Regions from separate parts of the Kitasatospora sp. NPDC048194 genome, predicted to be linked through region 2. Evidence: predicted binding sites of a transcription regulator. Region 2 holds the regulator's gene; the other holds the start of a gene.
What was found. The regulator HrcA, encoded in region 2, represses chaperone genes, less so after heat shock. The targets are predictions, from matches to a motif close to TTNGCACTCNGNNNNNCNGAGTGCNAA.

Region 1 (9,269 bases), on a different contig from region 2:
GGCAGGATCACCAGGAACTCGTGGCCGCTGTAGCGGCCGAGGGTGTCGGAGCGGCGGATCTCCATGGCGAGCCGCTGGGCGAGGTCGCGCAGTATCGCGTTGCCGCGGGCGCGGCCGTGCTCGGCGATGACGGCGTCGAAGCCGGCGATCTCCAGCAGCAGCACCGCGAGCGGGCGCGGCCCGTCGGCCTGGTCGGCGTGCTCGGCGCGGCGGGCCCGTTCGATCTCCCGGTCGAGGGTGAGCTGCAGGTGGCGGTAGTTCCACACGCCGGTGAGCGGGTCGCAGGAGGCGGTGCGCTCCAGCTCGGCGCAGCGCTCCTCCAGTTCGGCGATCCGCGCCCGCAGCCGCTGCCGCTCCTCGGCCGCCCCGGCCCGCTCCCGGCGGGCGCGCAGCCCGAGCACGGTGGCGGCGCCCGTGGCCGGGGCGCTCAGCACGGCCAGGGCCTGGAGCAGGAGCGGGGTGGACAATCGGGGCGCCCTTTCGCGTGTCAGGCTCTGCGCGTCGGCGGTCTGGAGACATGGAGGATCCGGTGCACAACGAGAAGAGCGACCTGAGGTCACGGCTGTTGACGCGACGCCGCGCACGGTCCGCCGAGGGGCGTGCGGAGGCCGCCCGCGCGCTGGCCGGGCACGCCGGGGAACTGGCCGGGCCGGGCGCGACCGTGGCCGCCTACGTGTCGGTGGGCGCGGAGCCGGGGACCAGGCCGCTGCTGGACGCGCTGCGGGCGGCGGGAGCCCGGGTGCTGCTGCCCGTCCTGCTGCCGGACAACGACCTCGACTGGGCCGAGTACGCGGGGCCGGAGGCGCTCGCCCCGGCCGGGCGCGGACTGCTGGAGCCGGTCGGGCCGCGGTTGGGGCCGGAGGCGGTGACGGCGGCCTCGCTGGTGCTGCTGCCCGGTCTGGCGGTGGACCGTGCCGGGCTGCGGCTGGGCCGGGGCGGCGGCAGCTACGACCGGGTGCTGGCCCGGCTGGAACGGGCCGGGGTGCGGCCGGTGCTGGCGGTGCTGCTGTACGAGGACGAGGTGCTGGAACGGGTGCCGGACGAGCCGCACGACCGGCCGGTGGACCTGGCGGTGACCCCGGCGGGGGTGTGCAGGCTCGGCTGAGCACGGGACTTCGGGCGGGAGCTGAGCACGGGACTCCGGCGGGAACGGCGCAGCGACTGAGCACGGGGCCGGGCCGGGAACGGCGGCTTCGGCGGTAAACGGCCGCAGCTCGGCCGGGAACGGCGGCGGCCCCGCTCCCGGGTGGGAGCGGGGCCGCCGGTCTGGCGCCGTGCTGCGGACCGTCAGCCGGTGGCGAGCACCAGCTTGTGCTTGGTCGCCTTCTCCACCGCGTCCGGGGTGAAGGCCCAGGTCAGCAGCTTGCCCTTGAGCCAGAGGTCGGTCTGGTCGTTGTAGTTGTCGTTGAAGGCGTGGCCGGAGGCGCCGCCGACGTTGACCCAGCGCGAGGAGTCCAGGTCGTTGAGGTCGACCACCATGCGCATCGACGGGATCCAGTCCACCTGGTAGCCGGCCGCCGCGTTCCAGCCCGCCGCGTCGACCGCCGCCGAGCCGCCGGAGAGGCGGTAGGGGCCGCGGTTGAGCAGCTTGTGGACGACGCCGGAGGCGATCGAGGAGTCGTCGGTGCCGAGGGTCTGCTCGCGCAGCTCCAGCTTGTGCAGGCGGCCCCAGCTCCAGGTGGAGACGTCCTTGCCGAGCAGCGAGGTCAGGTCCTGCCGGGCGTTCTTCATCGCCTCCTTGAGCAGGTTGTCCAGGCCCTTCTGCTCCTTGTGCTGGGAGTCGATGTACGTCCACCACGAGCTGTCGGGCTTGTCGAGCTGGGCGCGGACCACCTCGGTCCAGCGGTCGCCGCCGTCCGGCTGGGCCTTGCCCGGGTCGCGGGTGCCGCACTGGGTGACGATCCTGCTGGAGCTGTCCGGCTTGGTCGGGTCGTCCTGCTGGCGCACCAGCAGGCAGTTGTCCTTGGCCCGGATGTCGGCCGGGAACTTCTGGCCGAAGGCGAGGCCGAGCAGGTTGCGCCAGACGCCGTTGTAGTAGGCGGCGGCGGCGGAGTCGGCGTCCTGGTGGTAGTTCCAGTCCTTGAGCAGGTCCTGGGCCTCGCGCACGTACGGGTCGTCGATCTGCTGCTTGAGCAGCAGCGGGACCAGCGTCTTGGCCATGATGCTGGTGTTGTCCAGCTGCAGGTTCTGCATGTCGTCCGGCGAGATCTTGCCGTTGTTCTTGAGCAGGCCCTCGATCTGGTCGGTGATCTCCTTGGCCCGGGTGCCGTACTCCCAGTCCTTGGTCAGGGAGTACTTGTAACCCTGGTCCACCACGGCCTGGTTGGCGGTCACGATGTAGCCCGAGGACGGGTTGAGGCTCCAGGGCAGCGCGGTGAACGGGACCGGGTCCGGCTTCCACTGGTACGTGGGGTCCCAGCCGGGGGCGGGCATGGAGCCGTCGCCCTTGCCGCGCACCGGGATGACGCCCGGGGCCTGGTAGCCGATGTTCTTGGCGTCGGCGTAGATCAGGTTCTGCGCGGGGACGGCGAAGTCCTTGGCGGCGCTGCGGAAGTCGTCCCAGTTGCGGGCCCGGTCCAGCTCGAACACGGCGTCCATGGTCTTGCCGGGGCTGAGCGCCGTCCACTGCAGGGCGACGCCGTAGCCGCCGGTGCCGCGGTCGGGCGCCGAGCTGCCGTTGGGGGCGTACCTGCCGACGTTCTGCTGCTCGGTGCTCTGGTCGGAGATGAGCGGGGCGCCGGTCTGGGTGGTGCGGACGGTGATGGTGCGGTCCTCGCCGCCGGCGACCTTGATGGTCTCCTTGCGCAGGTCGAACTTCACGTCCTTGCCGTCCACCTGGTAGGTGTCCGGTCCGGTGACCTTCTCCAGGTAGAGGTCGGTGACGTCGGCGCCGAGGTTGGTGAAGCCCCAGGCGATGTCCTTGTTGTGGCCGATCACCACGCCGGGCATGCCGGCGAAGGTGAAGCCGGAGACGTCGAACTGGCAGGCGGGCGAGGCGGTCCGGCAGTGCAGGCCCATCTGGTACCAGACCGAGGGCAGGCCGGGGCCGAGGTGCGGGTCGTTCGCCAGCAGCGGCTTGCCGGTGGTGGTGTGCGAGCCCGCGACCACCCAGGAGTTGGAGCCGATGCCCTGGCCGGGGCGGCCGAGCAGCTGCGGCATCGCGTCGATCCGGTCGGTGAGGCCCTGCATCAGCGCCTTGGTGGTGGCCGCGCCCTGGGCGGTGGCGCTGCCGGGGGCGGCGCCGGACGGCGTGGAGCCGTCGGCCGGGCGGTAGGTGTCGCCGGAGACGGTGCCGGTCTTCACGATGGTGCCGTTGCGGGAGTACGGGTACTCCGGGTACAGCTCGGCGATCTTGTCCGGGCCGAAGTCCTGGGCCAGCAGCGAGCGGTCGACCTCCTCCTGGAGGTTCCCGGAGAGGTTCCAGGCCATCGCCTTGAGCCAGGCCACCGAGTCGACGGGGGTCCACTGCTCGGGCTTGTAGCCGCTGTTGACGACGCCGAGCAGGGCGTACTCCAGCGAGGCCTTCTCACCGCCGGGGTGTTCGGCGAGCCAGGCGTTCACGCCGTCCGAGTAGGCCTGGAGGTACTTCTTGGTCTCGGGCGACAGCTTGGTGTCGAACTCCTTCTGCGCCACCTGCCGCCAGCCCATGGTGCGGATGAAGGCGTCGGTGTCGACCTGGCCGTCGCCGAACATCTCGGACAGCCGGCCGGCGGTGATGTGGCGGCGGACGTCCATCTCCCAGAAGCGGTCCTGCGCCTGGACGTAGCCCTGGGCGCGGAACAGGTCCTCGGCGGTGTCCGCGTACAGCTGCGGGATGCCGTTGGCGTCCCGCTTGACGTCGACCGGCGCGCTCAGGCCCGCCACCTTGACGCTGCCGTCCACTTCCGGGAAGGAGGCACGGACCGCGGTGACCCCGCGGTAGCCGCCGTAGCCGACTCCGGCCACCAGCAGCACGACCAGCACGATCACGATCAGACGGGCGCGCCGGAACTTCTTCGAGCGGGGCATCTGGGTCCTTGCGGTCCTGACTTCGGGGCGGGCGGGCGTGTCCAGGGCCTGCGGCCGTGACAGGGCACCACATTAGGCCGAGTCGGCGGAGCGCCGTGAACGGGGGACCAAGCTAAAGATATGGCAAAATGTTAGAATGAGTAACGATCCGCAACAGGAGCATTGACGCCTTCTTAGCGGTCCCGGTGCTCGACGCACCCTCTCCCTGCTCATCGAACATCCTCAGCACCGCCAGACACCCCGCCCGCCCATGCCTGCCCGAGGTGCCACTGCGTGAACGTCGCCCATCTGAACCAGCTCCTCCTCGAAGCCTCCGTGATCCTCCTCGTCGCGGTCGTCGCCGTGCGGTTCTCGACCCGATCAGGGTTGCCGAGTCTGCTGATCTACCTCGGGATCGGCGTCGCGCTGGGCCAGAACGGAATCGGCGTCACCTTCAACAACGCCGAGCTCACCCAGGTGCTCGGCTACGCGGCGCTCGTGGTGATCCTGGCCGAGGGCGGCCTCAAGACCAGCTGGCGCGACGTCAGACCGATGATGCCGGCGGCCACCGCGCTCGCCACCTTCGGCGTCGGGGTCAGCGTGTTCGTCACCGCGGCGGGTGCCCACTGGCTGGTCGGCCTGGACTGGCGGACCTCCCTGCTGCTCGGCGCGATCGTCTCCTCCACCGACGCCGCCGCCGTCTTCTCCGTGCTGCGGACGGTCCCGCTGCCACACCGGCTCACCGGCCTGCTGGAGGCCGAGTCCGGCTTCAACGACGCGCCGGTGGTCATCCTCGTCGTCGCCTTCGCCACCACCGGGGAGCTGGACCCCTGGTACGTCATGATCGGCACGATCGTCGCCGAGCTGGCGATCGGCGCGGCGGTCGGCCTCGCCGTCGGCAAGCTCGGCGCGTACGGCGTCAAGCACGTCGCGCTGCCCTCCTCCGGCCTCTACCCGATCGCCGTGATGGCGCTGACCGTGCTCGCCTACGCCGGCGGCGCGCTGCTGCACGGCTCCGGCTTCCTCGCCGTCTACGTCTGCGCGGTGATCCTCGGCAACTCCAAGCTGCCGCACGGACCGGCCGTGCGCGGCTTCGCGGACGGGCTGGCCTGGATCGGGCAGATCGGCATGTTCGTGCTGCTCGGGCTGCTCTCCGCCCCGGAGAGCATGGGCGACGCGGTGGTGCCCGCGCTGGTGGTCGGCGGAGTGCTGGTCTTCCTCGCCCGGCCGCTCTCGGTGGTGCTCACCATGACCCCGTTCAAGGTGCCCGGCCGCGAGCAGGCACTGCTCAGCTGGGCCGGGCTGCGCGGGGCGGTGCCCATCGTGCTGGCCACCATCCCGGTGGTCTCCGGCGCCCACAAGGCCGAGGACGTGTTCAACATCGTCTTCATCCTGGTCGTCGTCTTCACCATGCTCCAGGGGCCGACCCTGCCCTGGGTGGCCAAGCGGCTGCGGATCGGCGAGGGCGCGCTGGGCCAGGACCTCGGCATCGAGTCCGCCCCGCTGGAGAAGCTGCACGGACACCTGCTGTCGGTCGCACTGTCGCCGGCCTCGCGGATGGCCGGCGTGGAGGTCAGCGAGCTGCGGCTGCCCAAGGGGGCGGCGGTCACCCTGGTGGTGCGGGAGGGCAACTCCTTCGTACCGGACAAGGCGACGGTGCTGCGCGGCGGGGACGAGCTGCTGGTGGTCACCACGGACGAGGTCAGCGAGGCGGCGGAGCGGCGGCTGCGGGCCGTGGACAAGGGCGGCAAGCTGGCGGGCTGGCTGTACGGGCGCTGAGGCCGCCGCGCCGGTCTCGGGGCGGGCGCGGGGCGCGGAGCAGCGGGTTGCGGCGCGCCCGGGCGGCGTGGGGCGGCTGGGATTCCTGGGGTGGCCTGGCGGAGTCTACGCGCGTAACTGTATGCTGGTTCGACTACGCCGTATAACCACCGCTAGACCACCCCCAGCATCTGCCTGACGCAGAGTTGGCGCGACCGCTCGGCGGCCGCGGTCCGGCCCCGGCCCACCAGGCCCGGCCGACCCGGTATCTACCCCGGTCGACGCGCGAGAGGACGACTCTCGGCGCCGTCGGGGCCACCCCATGCCCTGCCGCGCTACCAGGCAGCAGGAAGGACCGACCGTGACGGCCCGCCGAACGGTCGACACCGCCGCGGACAGCACCCCCGAGACCGCGGCCGACACCGTGGAAACCGCCACCGACACCCCCGCCCGGGTCGGGTACGGGGAACTGCTGCGCACGCCCGGCGCCTGGACGTTCCTGTCCCCCGCCCTGGTCGCGCGACTGCCGTACGCGATGCTCAGCATGGGCATCCTGCTGCTCGTCACCCAAACCCACGGCTCGTACGGCACCGCCGGTACGGTCACCGCCGTCGCCGCGGTCTCCCAGGCCCTGATCGGGCCGCAGACCGGGCGCCTGGCCGACCGGTACGGCCAGGCCGCCGTGCTGGTCCCGACGGTGCTGGTGCACGCGGCCTCGGTCGCGCTGCTGATCGCCCTGGCCCTCGGCCACGCACCGGCCTGGAGCCTGTACCTGGCCGCCGTCCCCGCCGGGGCGAGCGTGCCGCAGATCGGCGCGATGGTCCGGGCCCGCTGGGTCGCCAAGTTCACCGCGGAGGGCGCCTCCCCGACGGCCGCGGCCAAGGTGAGCACCGCGTTCGCCTTCGAGTCCGTGACGGACGAGTTCACCTTCGTGATCGGCCCGATCCTGGCCGCCAACATCGCCGCCTTCGTCAGCCCGGCGGCCTCGCTGGTCGCCGAGGCCTCGCTGACCCTGGTCGGCGGCCTCGCCTTCGCCGCCCAGCGGCGCACCGCCCCGGCCCGGATCGTTCCCCAGCCGGGTGCGCGGCGCGCCTCGGCACTCGCCTCACCCGGCGTCCGGCTGCTGGTCGGGGCCTTCCTCGGGGTCGGCGCGGTGTTCGGTGGCATGCAGGTGTCGGTGAACGCCTTCGCCGACTCGGTCGGCCATCACGACGCCGGCGGCACGGTGTACGGGATCTTCGCGGGCGGCTCGATGCTGGCCGGTGTGCTGTACGGCGTGATCGCCTGGCGGCGGCCGGTCCAGCAGCGGATGGTCATGAGCTACACCCTGCTGGTGCTGGGCTGCTCGGTGCTGTGGGCGATGCCGAACCTGATCGCGCTGACGGTGGCCGGACTGGTCTGCGGTCTGGCCATCGCGCCCACCCTGATCAGCGGCTACACCCTGGTCGAGACGCTGGTCGCGGACGGTGCCAAGACGGAGGCCTTCACCTGGCTGACCGGTGCGATCGGACTGGGGCTGGCGGTCGGCTCGATGGCCGCGGGCAAGCTGATCGACGGCCACGGGCCCTCGGTGGGGTTCCTGGTGCCGGTGATCGGCGCCGGGCTGGGGCTCCTCGCGCTGGTGTCGATGCGGCACCTGCTGGTGGCGCCGGGCGGACCCGGCCGCGTGGTCGCCGGATCCGGCGAGCGCGGCGGCGCGGCGCAGCTGGTCGGCGCCGCCAAGGGCTGAACGGGCGGGCGGCGGTGGTCCGGCACCGGCTCACGTCACACCGGAGTCGCTGGACTGATCCAGCGGAATGCCGCATCATTGACCATCGTTAGCACTCATCAGGCGAGAGTGCCAGGAGGAAGACAAGTGCCCACGTACCAGTACCAGTGCACCGAGTGCGGCAACGGCCTGGAGGCGGTGCAGAAGTTCACCGACGAGGCGCTGACCACGTGCCCCGAATGCCAGGGACGGCTCCGCAAGGTCTTCTCGGCCGTGGGCGTCGTGTTCAAGGGCTCGGGCTTCTACCGGACCGACAGCCGCTCGTCCTCCAGCAGCTCGGTGGGCGGCAGTGCGTCCTCCGGCTCCTCGACGTCGTCGTCGGGTTCGAGCTCGTCGTCGTCCTCGTCCGGCTCCTCGAGCTCGTCCAGCTCGTCGAGCTCCTCCAGCAGCCCGGCTGCGGCCGCGAGCTGATCTCGGCGCCGCCCCGCGGCGTTCCGTCCGGAAGTTTCGCGAAAGGCCCGTCGGCCCCGCTTCGTGCGGGGCGGCGGGCCTTTCGCCTTTTCCCTGGCCGGGCCGGCCGCGTTCCGTCAGCGCGGGGCTTCCGTCGGGCGGTCAGCACGGGGCTTCCGTCAGCGCGGGGAGGCTGGTCTCACTCGTTCGGGCGTACGAATCTATCCACAGGGGCGGGGTTATCCACAGGCTGCGGGAAAGGGATTTCCGTCCGCACCCGGGACGCGCATCGTGTGGTTCACCGAAGCCGACCGACCGAGTCCGGAGGTGACCTCGATGACGACCGTGAGCCCGTCCGTCCCGCTGCCCGCCCCCACCGTGCCGCCCCGATTGGAGCTGCCGAGCTTCCCGCCGATCCGGCGCGGCTGCGGCGGGTGGTACCGCTGGCGTCGCGCCGTCCGGCGGCGGGCCGGAGTGCCCGCGCTGGTGCTGCTCGCGGTGGCGGCGGCGCTGGCCTTCGGGCCGGCGCGGGCCGGAGCCGGACTGCCGCCGCCCGGGGGCTCCGTGAGCCGTACGGGTTGTCAATCCGGGATCGCCGAAGACCACCCGTAACCCAGGAACGACTTCGTCGTTCGAGGCGGCATGAAAGGCTTCAAGGAATTCCTGCTGCGTGGAAATGTCGTCGAACTCGCCGTCGCCGTGGTCATCGGCGCGGCCTTCACCAACATCGTCAACGCCTTCGTCAAGGGCGTGATCAATCCGATCGTGGGGGTCTTCGGCACGAAGGACCTGGCGTCCTACAGTTCCTGCCTCAAGGGGCCCTGCGAGGTCAGCTCCACCGGTGAGGTCACGTCCGGAATCCTCATCCTGTGGGGATCGGTGCTCAGCGCCGCCCTGCAGTTCCTGATCACTGCGGCCGTCGTCTACTTCGTGCTGATCGTGCCGATGAACCGGATGGCGGCCCGCCGCAAGTCCGCCGCCGAGGAGGCGGCGGAGGCCGAGGCCAAGGAGGTCCAACTGCTGACCGAGATCCGCGACGCGCTGGTCACGGCACGTTAGTCCCGCGCTCCCCCGATCCCGCACTCCATCGATCCCGCACTCGATCGATCCCGCGTTCCGTCAGTCCGGCGGCAGGTCCGTCCGTGCCGCCTCAGTCCCCGTGGTGCGGGGGGCGCTGGCTGAGGTACCAGTCCAGGCCCCGTCCACCGCTCTCCCCAGTCCCGGGGCGCTCACCCCAGCCGGCGTCGGTGTCGTCCCGGGACTGCTGGTCGAAGGGGTCGCGGAAGACCAGCCGGCTCTTGGCGGCGGCCGCCCGTCGGTCCGTCGACTCCTGGCCCGCCGCCCGGCCGCTCCCGTCCTGCCCCTG
Region 2 (9,269 bases):
GCACGTGGACGTGGGCGTGGAAGACGGTCTGCCCGGCGCCGGCCCCGGTGTTGAAGATCAGCCGGTAGTCCTCGATGCCCTCGTCCCGGGCCACCGCGCCCGCCTCGGCGAGCAGTTCGCCGGCGGTCTGCGGCTCGGCGGCGGCCAGGGCGGCGGCGTTCGGGTAGTGGGCGTGCGGGATGACCAGGACGTGCACGGGGGCCTTGGGGGCGATGTCGCGGAAGGCGAGGGTGCGCTCCGTCTTGCGCACCACGGTCGCCGGGATCTCGCCCGCCACGATCTTGCAGAACAGGCAGTCGGGCTGCGGCTCGCCGGCCATCGGCTTCTCCTCGGGTTGGTCGTGGATCACGTCGCGTCGGGTCGTGGATCACGGCCTCACGGGCCGTACGGGCGCAGCCTAGCCGAGCGGCGCGACCGCCCGCCGGTACTCCCGCAGGTGCTTCCGGCGCACCGAGCGCATGCCGACGACGTCCCCCTCGGACACCTCGAAGTCCTCCGACAGGAACATCACCGCCAGGTAGACGAAGCCCAGCAGCCAGCGCCGGGTGAGCCGCCAGGTGTTCGGGCGCATGACGCCCTTGCGGCGCACCACCCGCATCGCCAGGATCCCCTTGCCCACGCTGAACCCGGTGAGCCGGGCGAGCACCACCTGGTTGAGGAACGAGGCGAGCAGGCCGGCGACCAGCAGCGTCACGAAGTACGGCACCACCGGGCCGCTGCCGTGCCGGACGGCGTGGCCGGCCGCGTGCGCGACCGGCTTCGGGCGGCCCGCCGCGTCCACGGCCCTGGCGGCGGCGAAGCCGAGGCCCACGGCGAGGACGAAGTCGAGCACGGTCGCCAGGAAGCGCCGCCCGCCGCCGGCCTCCTTCGGGCACGGCGGCAGCACGGTCGGCGGGTGCGGGTAGGGCTGCTGCCCGTACGGCTGCGGCGGCTGCCCGTACGGCCGCGGCGGCTGCTGGCCGTACGGCTGGGCGTAGGGCCCCCGGGCGTCCGGGTCGGGCCCGTGGCCGTACCGCTGCGGCGGCTGCAGCGGCTGCGGCGGCTGCGCGTAGCCGTTCTGCGGGTACTGCGGCGGCGGATGACCCTGTGCCATGTGCTCCCCCGTGAGCTGTCCGTCAGGACCGTGATCACGCCATCGACACGACCGTGATCAAGAACAGCCCCGCATCCTACCCACGCCCGGAGCGGCCGCTGGCCCCGCCGGCCCCGCTCCGGGCCGCCCCCGGCTACGCCCAGGGCAGCGGCGGCGGCGTGCGGGCCGGGGTCCGCTTTAGGGCCGCCAGGGCGATCCGCACCGCCTCGGCCAGCTGGGGGTCCTCGCCGGCCGCCCAGTGGTGCGGGGCGAACGGCACCTCGACGTCCGGGTCGACGCCGCGGTTCTCCAGGCCCCAGCCGTAGTTCTCCAGCCAGAACGCGTACTTGGGCTGGGTGACCAGCGTGCCGTCGACCAGCCGGTAGCGGCTGTCGATGCCGATCACCCCGCCCCAGGTGCGGGTGCCGACCACCGGGCCGATCCCGAGCGCCTGGATGGCGGCGTTGACGACGTCGCCGTCCGAGCCGGAGAGCTCGTTGGCGATCGCGACCACCGGCCCGCGCGGGGCGTCCATCGGGTACGGTACCGGGCTGGCGGTGTCCCGGATGACGTCCCAGCCGACGATCCGGCGGGCCAGCTTCTCGATCACCAGCTGCGAGGTGTGGCCGCCGCGGTTGTCCCGGACGTCGACGATCACGCCCTCCCGGGTCATCTCGGTGCTCAGGTCCCGGTGCAGCTGCGCCCAGCCGGCCGTCTGCATGTCCGGGATGTGCAGGTAGCCGAGCCGGCCGCCGGACAGCTCCCGCGTCGCGGCCCGCCGCCCGGCCACCCAGTCGTGGTAGCGCAGCGCCGCCTCGTCGGCGAGCGGGACGACCACCGGGTGGCGCCGGTCGGTGCCGTCCTTTCCGGCCACGGTCAGCTCCACCGGCTGCCCGGCGGTGCCGGCCAGCAGCGGCGCCGGGCCGGTGACCGGGTCCACCGGGCGGCCGTCGACGGCCAGCACCGCGTCGCCCGGGCGGATCGCCGCGCCGGGTGCGGCCAGCGGCGAGCGGGCCCGCGGGTCGGAGGACTCGCCCGGCAGGATGCGGGCGATCCGCCAGTGCTCGCCGTCCTTCACCAGGTCCGCGCCCAGCAGGCCCTGGCGGCGCGCGGGCTCGGTGTAGCGGCCGTTCGGGATCACGTAGGCGTGCGAGGTGCCGAGTTCGCCGTGCACCTCCCAGAGCAGGTCGACCAGTTCGTCGAGGGAGGCGACCCGCTCGACCAGCGGCCGGTAGCGCTCCAGCACCCCCGCCCAGTCCACCCCGCCGAGGTCGGGGCGCCAGAAGTTGTCCCGCATCAGCCGGCCGGTCTCGGCGTACATCTGCCGCCACTCGGCGGCCGGGTCGACGCTCACCCGCAGCCGGGCGAGGTCGACGGTCGTCTCGTCGTCCTCGCCGCCCGCCCTGCGGTCGGCCGGGACGATCCGCAGCTCGCCCTCGTCCAGCACGGCCACCCGGGTGCCGTCCCCGCTGACCGCGAACCCGTCGACGCCGTGCACCAGTTGCTCGACCCGGCGCTTCCTGAGGTCGAAGCGCTCCAGCACCGGCCGCGGCCGTTCGTCGTCCAGGGAGGCCGCCTCGTCGCCGAGTTCGCCGAGCAGCGGCGCCCTGGTCCACAGCACGCCGTCCTTGGCCGCGGACAGCGCGTGGAACCGGCCGCCCTCCACCGGGAACGGGACGATCCGGTCGGCGATGCCGTCCAGGTCCACCCTGGTCACCGGCGCGGCGTCGGCCCCGCCCTCGCCCTCCGCCCTGCCGTCCGCCGCGCGGCCCCCGGGCTCGTCCTCCTCCCCGCCGAGCGGCCGCCCGGCCCGCTGGGGCCCGAACGGGGACGGCGTGTCGGCGGCCAGGGTGATCAGGTACGGGCGGCAGCCGTTCGGGAAGGACAGGTCGAAGGCGTGCGCGTCGTACACCGGGTCGAAGTTGCGCACCGACAGGAAGGCCAGGTAGCGGCCGTCCGCGGTGAAGGCGGGCGAGGTGTCGACGAAGCGCTGCTGGGTGACCTCGCCGACGGTGCGGGTGGCCAGGTTCGCCAGCACGATCTGGCGCAGCGAGTAGGGGCCCACCCCGTGCACCGGGCGGGACCACGCCAGCCAGGCCGAGTCCGGGCTGAACGCCAGGCCGCTGACCTCGCCGTCGGTGCTGCGCTCCAGTTCGTGCACGGCGCCGTCGGCCAGCGCGACCAGCAGCAGCCGGCCGTCGTGCACGCCGAGCGCCGCCTGCTTGCCGTCCGGGGAGACCACCAGCGAGTTGACCCGGCCGATCCGCCCCGCGGCCAGCCTGCGCCGCTCGGCGCCGTGCACCGCGGGCGCGTACTCCAGGGCGTCCTCGCCCTCGGCGTCGGACACCCACAGCACGCCCTGGGCGCCGTCCTCGCCCGGCACCACCGCGGCCAGCCGCCCGCGCACCCCCGGGGTCGCGTCCAGCACCCGGGCCGGGCCCTCCCGGTGGGTCAGCCAGTGCACGCCGCCGCGCACCACCACGGCGGCGGCCCGGCCGGTGCGGTCCGGGTCGACGGACTCCAGCCAGTGTGCGGCGTGCACCGGTCCCGGGCGGCGGCCGGTGCGCGGGCCGGCGAGCCGGACGTCCAGGCGGCGCGGCTCGGCGCCGTCCAGGTCGTCCAGCAGCCAGAGGTCGCCGGCCCGGTGGAAGACGACCCTGGTCCCGTCGGTGCTGGCGTTGCGGGCGTAGAAGCCGTCCGGGTCACCGGTGTGGCGGCGCAGCTCGGACCCGTCCGGGCGGCTGGACCACAGCTCGCCGACGCCCTCGTGGTCGGACAGGAAGGCGATCCGGCCGTCCTGCCCGCCGGAACCGGGCACCCACAGCGGGGAGTCGAGCTGGCCGTCCAACTCCTCGTGCACGCGGGTGAACTCGTCCCGCCCCAGCCACAACTTGCCGGCCCGGCCGCCCCGGTAGCGCTTCCACCAGGCCGGCTCGCGGTTGTTGACGGTCACCAGCAGGACGCGATCGCCGTCCGGCTCGAAGGCCAGGCCGCCGACCGGCCCGTACGGCAACCGCAGCGGCTCGCCTCCGTCCAGCGGCACCGCGTACGCCCAGGTGTGGCGGGCACTGGCCGCACCGGCGCTGGTGGTGGCGATCGGGCGGCCGTCGGCCGTCCAGCCCTGCACCCGGGTCTGGTGGCTGCCCCAGTGGGTGAGCCGCCGGGACGGCCCGCCGTCCACCGGCACCACGTGCACCTCCGGGGCGCCGTCCCGGGGCGAGGAGAAGGCGATGTGCCGGCCGTCCGGGGAGAACCGCGGGTGGTGCACCGGGAGGTGGTCGGCCGTCAGCCGCCAGGCCCGGCCGCCGTCCAGCGGGGCCACCCACAGGTCGTCCTCGGCGACGAAGGTGACCAGGTCACCGTGCAGATGGGGATGGCGCAGGTAGGCGCCCGCGGAGGTGCTCAGGTAGTCCGTCACCCGGCCAGCGTAGGCAGGCCCGGGCGGGGGCCGCTGCGCTTTTCCCAACTCCCCCGCGGGCTGGGGTTTGAAGACGGGCGCTAGGCCCAGCGGCCGGTGCGGCCCAGGAGCAGGGCGCCGGCGGCGACCCCGGCGGTGGAGGTGCGCAGCACCGACGGGCCCAGCCGGTACGGCTTCGCGCCCGCCTCGGCGAAGGCGGCCAGCTCCTCCGGGGAGACCCCGCCCTCCGGGCCGACCACCAGCACGATGTCGCCCGCCTGCGGCAGCGCGGCGTGCGCCAGCGGTTCGGCGCCCTCCTCGTGCAGCACGGCGGCCAGCGCCGCCTGCGCCAGCAGCGGAGCCAGCTGCCTGGTGGTCATCAGCTCGCGCACCTCGGGGAAGCGCAGCCGGCGGGACTGCTTGCCGGCCTCCCTCGCGGTGGCCCGCCACTTGGCGAGCGCCTTGGCGCCGCGGTCGCCCTTCCACTGGGTGATGCAGCGGGACGCCGCCCAGGGGATCACCACGTCCACGCCGACCTCGGTCATGGTCTCCACCGCCAGCTCGCCGCGGTCGCCCTTGGGCAGCGCCTGGACGACGACGATCCGCGGCGCCGGCTCGGGCTCCCGGCGCACGGCGGCCACCGCGACGTCGATCGCGTCCTTGCCGAGCACCTCGGCGACCGTCCCGTCCGCACCGAGCCCGTGGCCGTCGGCGAGGGTCACCGCCTCGCCGGCCTCCAGCCGCTTCACCGCGGCCGCGTGCCGGCCCTCCGCCCCGTCCAGGCGCACCAGCGCCCCGGGCTCGGCGGCGGCGATCCGCTCGGTCTCGACGACGAAGACGGGGGCGGTCATGGGGTGGTCCTCCGGAGGGGGTGGGCGGAACGGCAACGCGAAGGGGGTGCCGGGGTCGGACCCCGACACCCCCTTCAGGACGGCTCACCGGCCGTTGAACGCGTCCTTCAGTCGCGAGAACAGGCCCTGCTGCCCCGGCGCGAACTGGCCGGCCGGGCGCTCCTCGCCGCGCAGCACGGCGAGCCGGCGCAGCAGCTCCTCCTGCTCGGCGTCGAGCTTGGTGGGCGTCTGCACCTCGACGTGCACTATCAGGTCGCCCCGGCCGCCACCGCGCAGGTGGGTGATGCCCCGGCCGTGCAGCGGGATCGACTGGCCGGACTGGGTGCCGGGCCGGATGTCGACCTCCTCCAGTCCGTCCAGGGTCTGCAACGGCACCTGGGTGCCGAGCGCGGCGGCCGTCATCGGGATGGTGACGGTGCAGTGCAGGTCGTCCCCGCGCCGCTGGAAGACGGTGTGGGTGGTCTCGGCGATCTCGACGTACAGGTCGCCGGCCGGGCCGCCGCCGGGGCCGACCTCGCCCTCGCCGGCCAGCTGGATCCGGGTGCCGTTGTCGACACCGGCCGGGATCTTGACGGTCAGGGTGCGGCGGGCGCGGACCCGGCCGTCACCGGCGCACTCGGGGCACGGGGTCGGCACGACGGTGCCGAAGCCCTGGCACTGCGGGCAGGGGCGGGAGGTCATGACCTGCCCCAGGAAGGAGCGGGTGACCTGGGAGACCTCGCCCTTGCCGCGGCACATGTCGCAGGTCTGCGCCGAGGTGCCGGGGGCCGCGCCCTCGCCGCTGCAGGTGGTGCAGGTGACGGCGGTGTCGACCTGGAGTTCCTTGGTGGTGCCGAAGGCGGCCTCCTCCAGGGTGATCTCCAGGCGGATCATGGCGTCCTGGCCGCGGCGGGTGCGCGAGCGCGGGCCGCGCTGGCCGGCCGCGGCGCCGAAGAAGGCGTCCATGATGTCGGAGAAGCCGAAGCCCGCCGCGCCGGCGCCGAAGCCGCCCGCACCACCGCCGCCACCCGGCGACAGCGGGTCCCCGCCGAGGTCGTAGACCTGCCGCTTCTGCGGATCGGAGAGCACCTCGTAGGCGGCGTTGATCTCCTTGAACCGCTCCTGCGTCTTCGGGTCCGGGTTGACGTCCGGGTGCAGTTCGCGTGCCAGGCGCCGGAACGCCTTCTTGATCTCGTCCTGCCCCGCATCCCGTCGGACGCCGAGTACCGCGTAGTAGTCCGTGGCCACCAAATGCTCCGCTTGTTCCGCCTGTAGTAGTGCGACTGGACACCACCGCCAGAGGGCTGACGGTGGCTGCTTGCTACGACTCGGCCAGGATCTGCCCCACGTACCGTGCCACCGCGCGCACCGCCCCCATTGTGCCCGGGTAGTCCATCCGGGTCGGACCGATCACACCCAGCTTGGCCACGCTCTCGTCGCCCGAACCGTAGCCCACCGACACGACCGAGGTGGAATTCAGCCCTTCGTAGGCGTTCTCCCGCCCGATCCGGACCGTCATCGCGGCATCCGTGGTCTCACCCAGGAGGCGGAGCAGGACGACCTGCTCCTCCAGGGCCTCCAGCACCGGCTGGATGGTCAGCGGGAAGTCGTGCCCGAGGCGGGTCAGGTTGGCCGTGCCGGCCAGCATGATCCGCTCCTCGTTCTGCTCGGCCAACGCCTCGAACAGGGTCGCCAGGACCGTGCTGACGGTCGGGCGGTCGATCTGCTCGAAGGTCGCCGGAAGGTCCTCCAGCAGACCCGGGACGTCGGGCAGCCGCTGGCCGGCGGCCCGCGCGTTGATCCGCGCCCGCAGGTCGGCCAGGAGCGTCTCGCCGACCGTGCCCGGGCAGTCCACCATCCGCTGCTCGACCCGGCCGGTGTTGGTGATCAGGACGAGCATCACCTTGGCCGGGGCGAGCGCCACCAGCTCGATGTGCCGGACGGTGGAGCGGGTCAGCGAGGGGTACTGCACCACGGCGACCTGCCGGGTGAGCTGGGCGAGCAGCCGCACCGTGCGGGCGACCACGTCGTCCAGGTCGACGGCACCGTCGAGGAAGTGCCGGATCGCCCGCCGCTCCGGGGCGCTCATCGGCTTGACCTCGGCGAGCTTGTCGACGAACAGCCGGTAGCCCTTGTCGGTGGGGATGCGCCCGGCACTGGTGTGCGGCTGGTGGATGTAGCCCTCCTCCTCCAGCGCCGCCATGTCGTTGCGCACGGTGGCCGGGGAGACCCCGAGGTTGTGCCGCTCCACCAGGGCCTTGGAGCCGACCGGCTCCTCGGTGCCGACGTAGTCCTGGACGATCGCGCGCAGCACGGCGAGCTTGCGGTCGTCCAGTTGGCGGACCTCACCGGCCATGGGGCACGCACCTCCGTCTTCGCACGTTGTCCGTCTGTGATGCTGCGGGCCGCTCGGGCAAGGGCCCCGACCCTGGCACTCTGCGCACACGAGTGCCAAAACCGTACCTGCCAGTGTAAGGCCCGGGTCCTATCGCAGGAACGGCCCGGCCGGGGTGATCCTCCCCGCAGTTCGGGGGGCGCGCCGCCGGGGCGCGGACCCCGGGGCGCGGGCCCGGCCGCCGCAACTCGCGGTGCGGGGGTGGTGCCCCGGGGCCGTCCGGGTGGCAGCATCGAAAGCGACGGCGAACGGAGGAGCAAGCGATGTCGAGCTCGGGCCAGCACACCCGCTTCGCACCCGACCGCGGCCTGACCGGCCGCATGGTCGCGACGATGTTCGTGATCGGGCTGCTGTACGTCGGTTTCACGGGCCTGCTGATCGCGCTGCTGCGCGGGGCCTGGCCGCTGATCGTCCTGATCTCCGGCGGGCTGTTCGTGGCCCAGTTCTGGTTCAGCGACAAGATCACCGAACGGGCGATGGGCGCCCGCCCGGTGAGCGCGGAGCAGTTCCCCCAGCTGCACGGCACCGTCGACCGGCTCTGCGCCCTCGCCGACATGCCCAAGCCCCGGGTGGCGGTCGCCGACAACGACATGCCGAACGCCTTCGCCACCGGACGGAACCCGCAGAACGCCGTGGTCTGCGTGACCACCGGCCTGCTGCGCCGCCTCGAACCGGAGGAGCTCGAGGGCGTCCTCGCGCACGAGCTGTCCCACGTCGCCCACCGGGACGTCGCGGTGATGACCATCGCCGGCTTCCTCGGCGTGCTCGCCGGGGCGATGACCAGGATCGCCGTCTACGGCGGCTTCATGGGCGGCGGTCGCAGCAACAACGACCAGAACGCGGCCGTCGTGGCGCTGATCATCCCGCTGGTGTCGATGGTCGTCTACGCGATCAGCTTCCTGCTCACCCGGCTGCTCTCCCGCTACCGCGAGCTGGCCGCCGACCGGGCCGCCGCCCAGATCACCGGCCGGCCCAGCGCCCTGGCCTCGGCCCTCACCAAGGTGACCGGGCAGATCGCCGCCATCCCCACCGAGGACCTGCGCAAGTCCCAGCCGTACAACGCCTTCTACTTCGCCCCCGCGCTGAGCGCCCGGGAGACCGCCTCGCAGCTGTTCTCCACCCACCCGACGCTGGAGAAGCGGCTGGCGCAGCTGGCGAAGATCTCCGAGCAGCTCGGCCGCTGATCCCCTCGCCCGAAGCCTCGGCCGCCGAGCCCCTCCGCCCCGAAAGGACCGCCGTGGGATTCCTGGACGCCCTGTTCGGCCGCACCAAGCCCGTCAAGCCCGACCTCGACCAGTTGTTCGGCGTGCCGTCCGCCGCGCTCACCCTGGAGGCCGGGGCCGCCTTCACCCCCACCGGGCTCGGTTCGGTCTGCTTCGCGGCCGTCGAGGGCGCGGCCTTCGTCCAGGTCGAACAGCAGGTCCGGGCGCTGCTGGACGCCGACACCGAACGCGGCGGCGTCCCGGTGGAGGCCTCCAAGGACGGCTACGGCTACTCCTGGCTGCTCGCCCGGCACACCCCCGAGGAACTGCCCGAGCTGGTGAACGACCTGCACGCCGTCAACAGCGAGCTGGA

Region 1: ACGF07_RS14005 (FmdB family zinc ribbon protein) is a predicted target of HrcA. The motif match lies at 7,563-7,589, and genes of this name have one in related genera.

The regions. Positions count from the first base shown of each region.
Region 1 covers NZ_JBIDAK010000009.1:81,077-90,345, forward strand. The annotation lists gene ACGF07_RS13980 (GGDEF domain-containing protein) at 1-467, opposite strand, end outside; gene ACGF07_RS13985 (5-formyltetrahydrofolate cyclo-ligase) at 518-1,105, shown strand; gene ACGF07_RS13990 (penicillin acylase family protein) at 1,288-4,008, opposite strand; gene ACGF07_RS13995 (potassium/proton antiporter) at 4,282-5,766, shown strand; gene ACGF07_RS14000 (MFS transporter) at 6,107-7,474, shown strand; gene ACGF07_RS14005 (FmdB family zinc ribbon protein) at 7,601-7,924, shown strand; gene ACGF07_RS14010 (hypothetical protein) at 8,240-8,515, shown strand; gene mscL (large conductance mechanosensitive channel protein MscL) at 8,546-8,962, shown strand; gene ACGF07_RS14020 (hypothetical protein) at 9,054-9,269, opposite strand, start outside.
Region 2 covers NZ_JBIDAK010000029.1:61,226-70,494, forward strand. The annotation lists gene ACGF07_RS28095 (histidine triad nucleotide-binding protein) at 1-319, opposite strand, end outside; gene ACGF07_RS28100 (RDD family protein) at 398-1,093, opposite strand; gene ACGF07_RS28105 (PDZ domain-containing protein) at 1,227-4,490, opposite strand; gene ACGF07_RS28110 (16S rRNA (uracil(1498)-N(3))-methyltransferase) at 4,571-5,320, opposite strand; gene dnaJ (molecular chaperone DnaJ) at 5,405-6,547, opposite strand; gene hrcA (heat-inducible transcriptional repressor HrcA) at 6,621-7,655, opposite strand; gene htpX (zinc metalloprotease HtpX) at 7,958-8,878, shown strand; gene ACGF07_RS28130 (hypothetical protein) at 8,932-9,269, shown strand, end outside.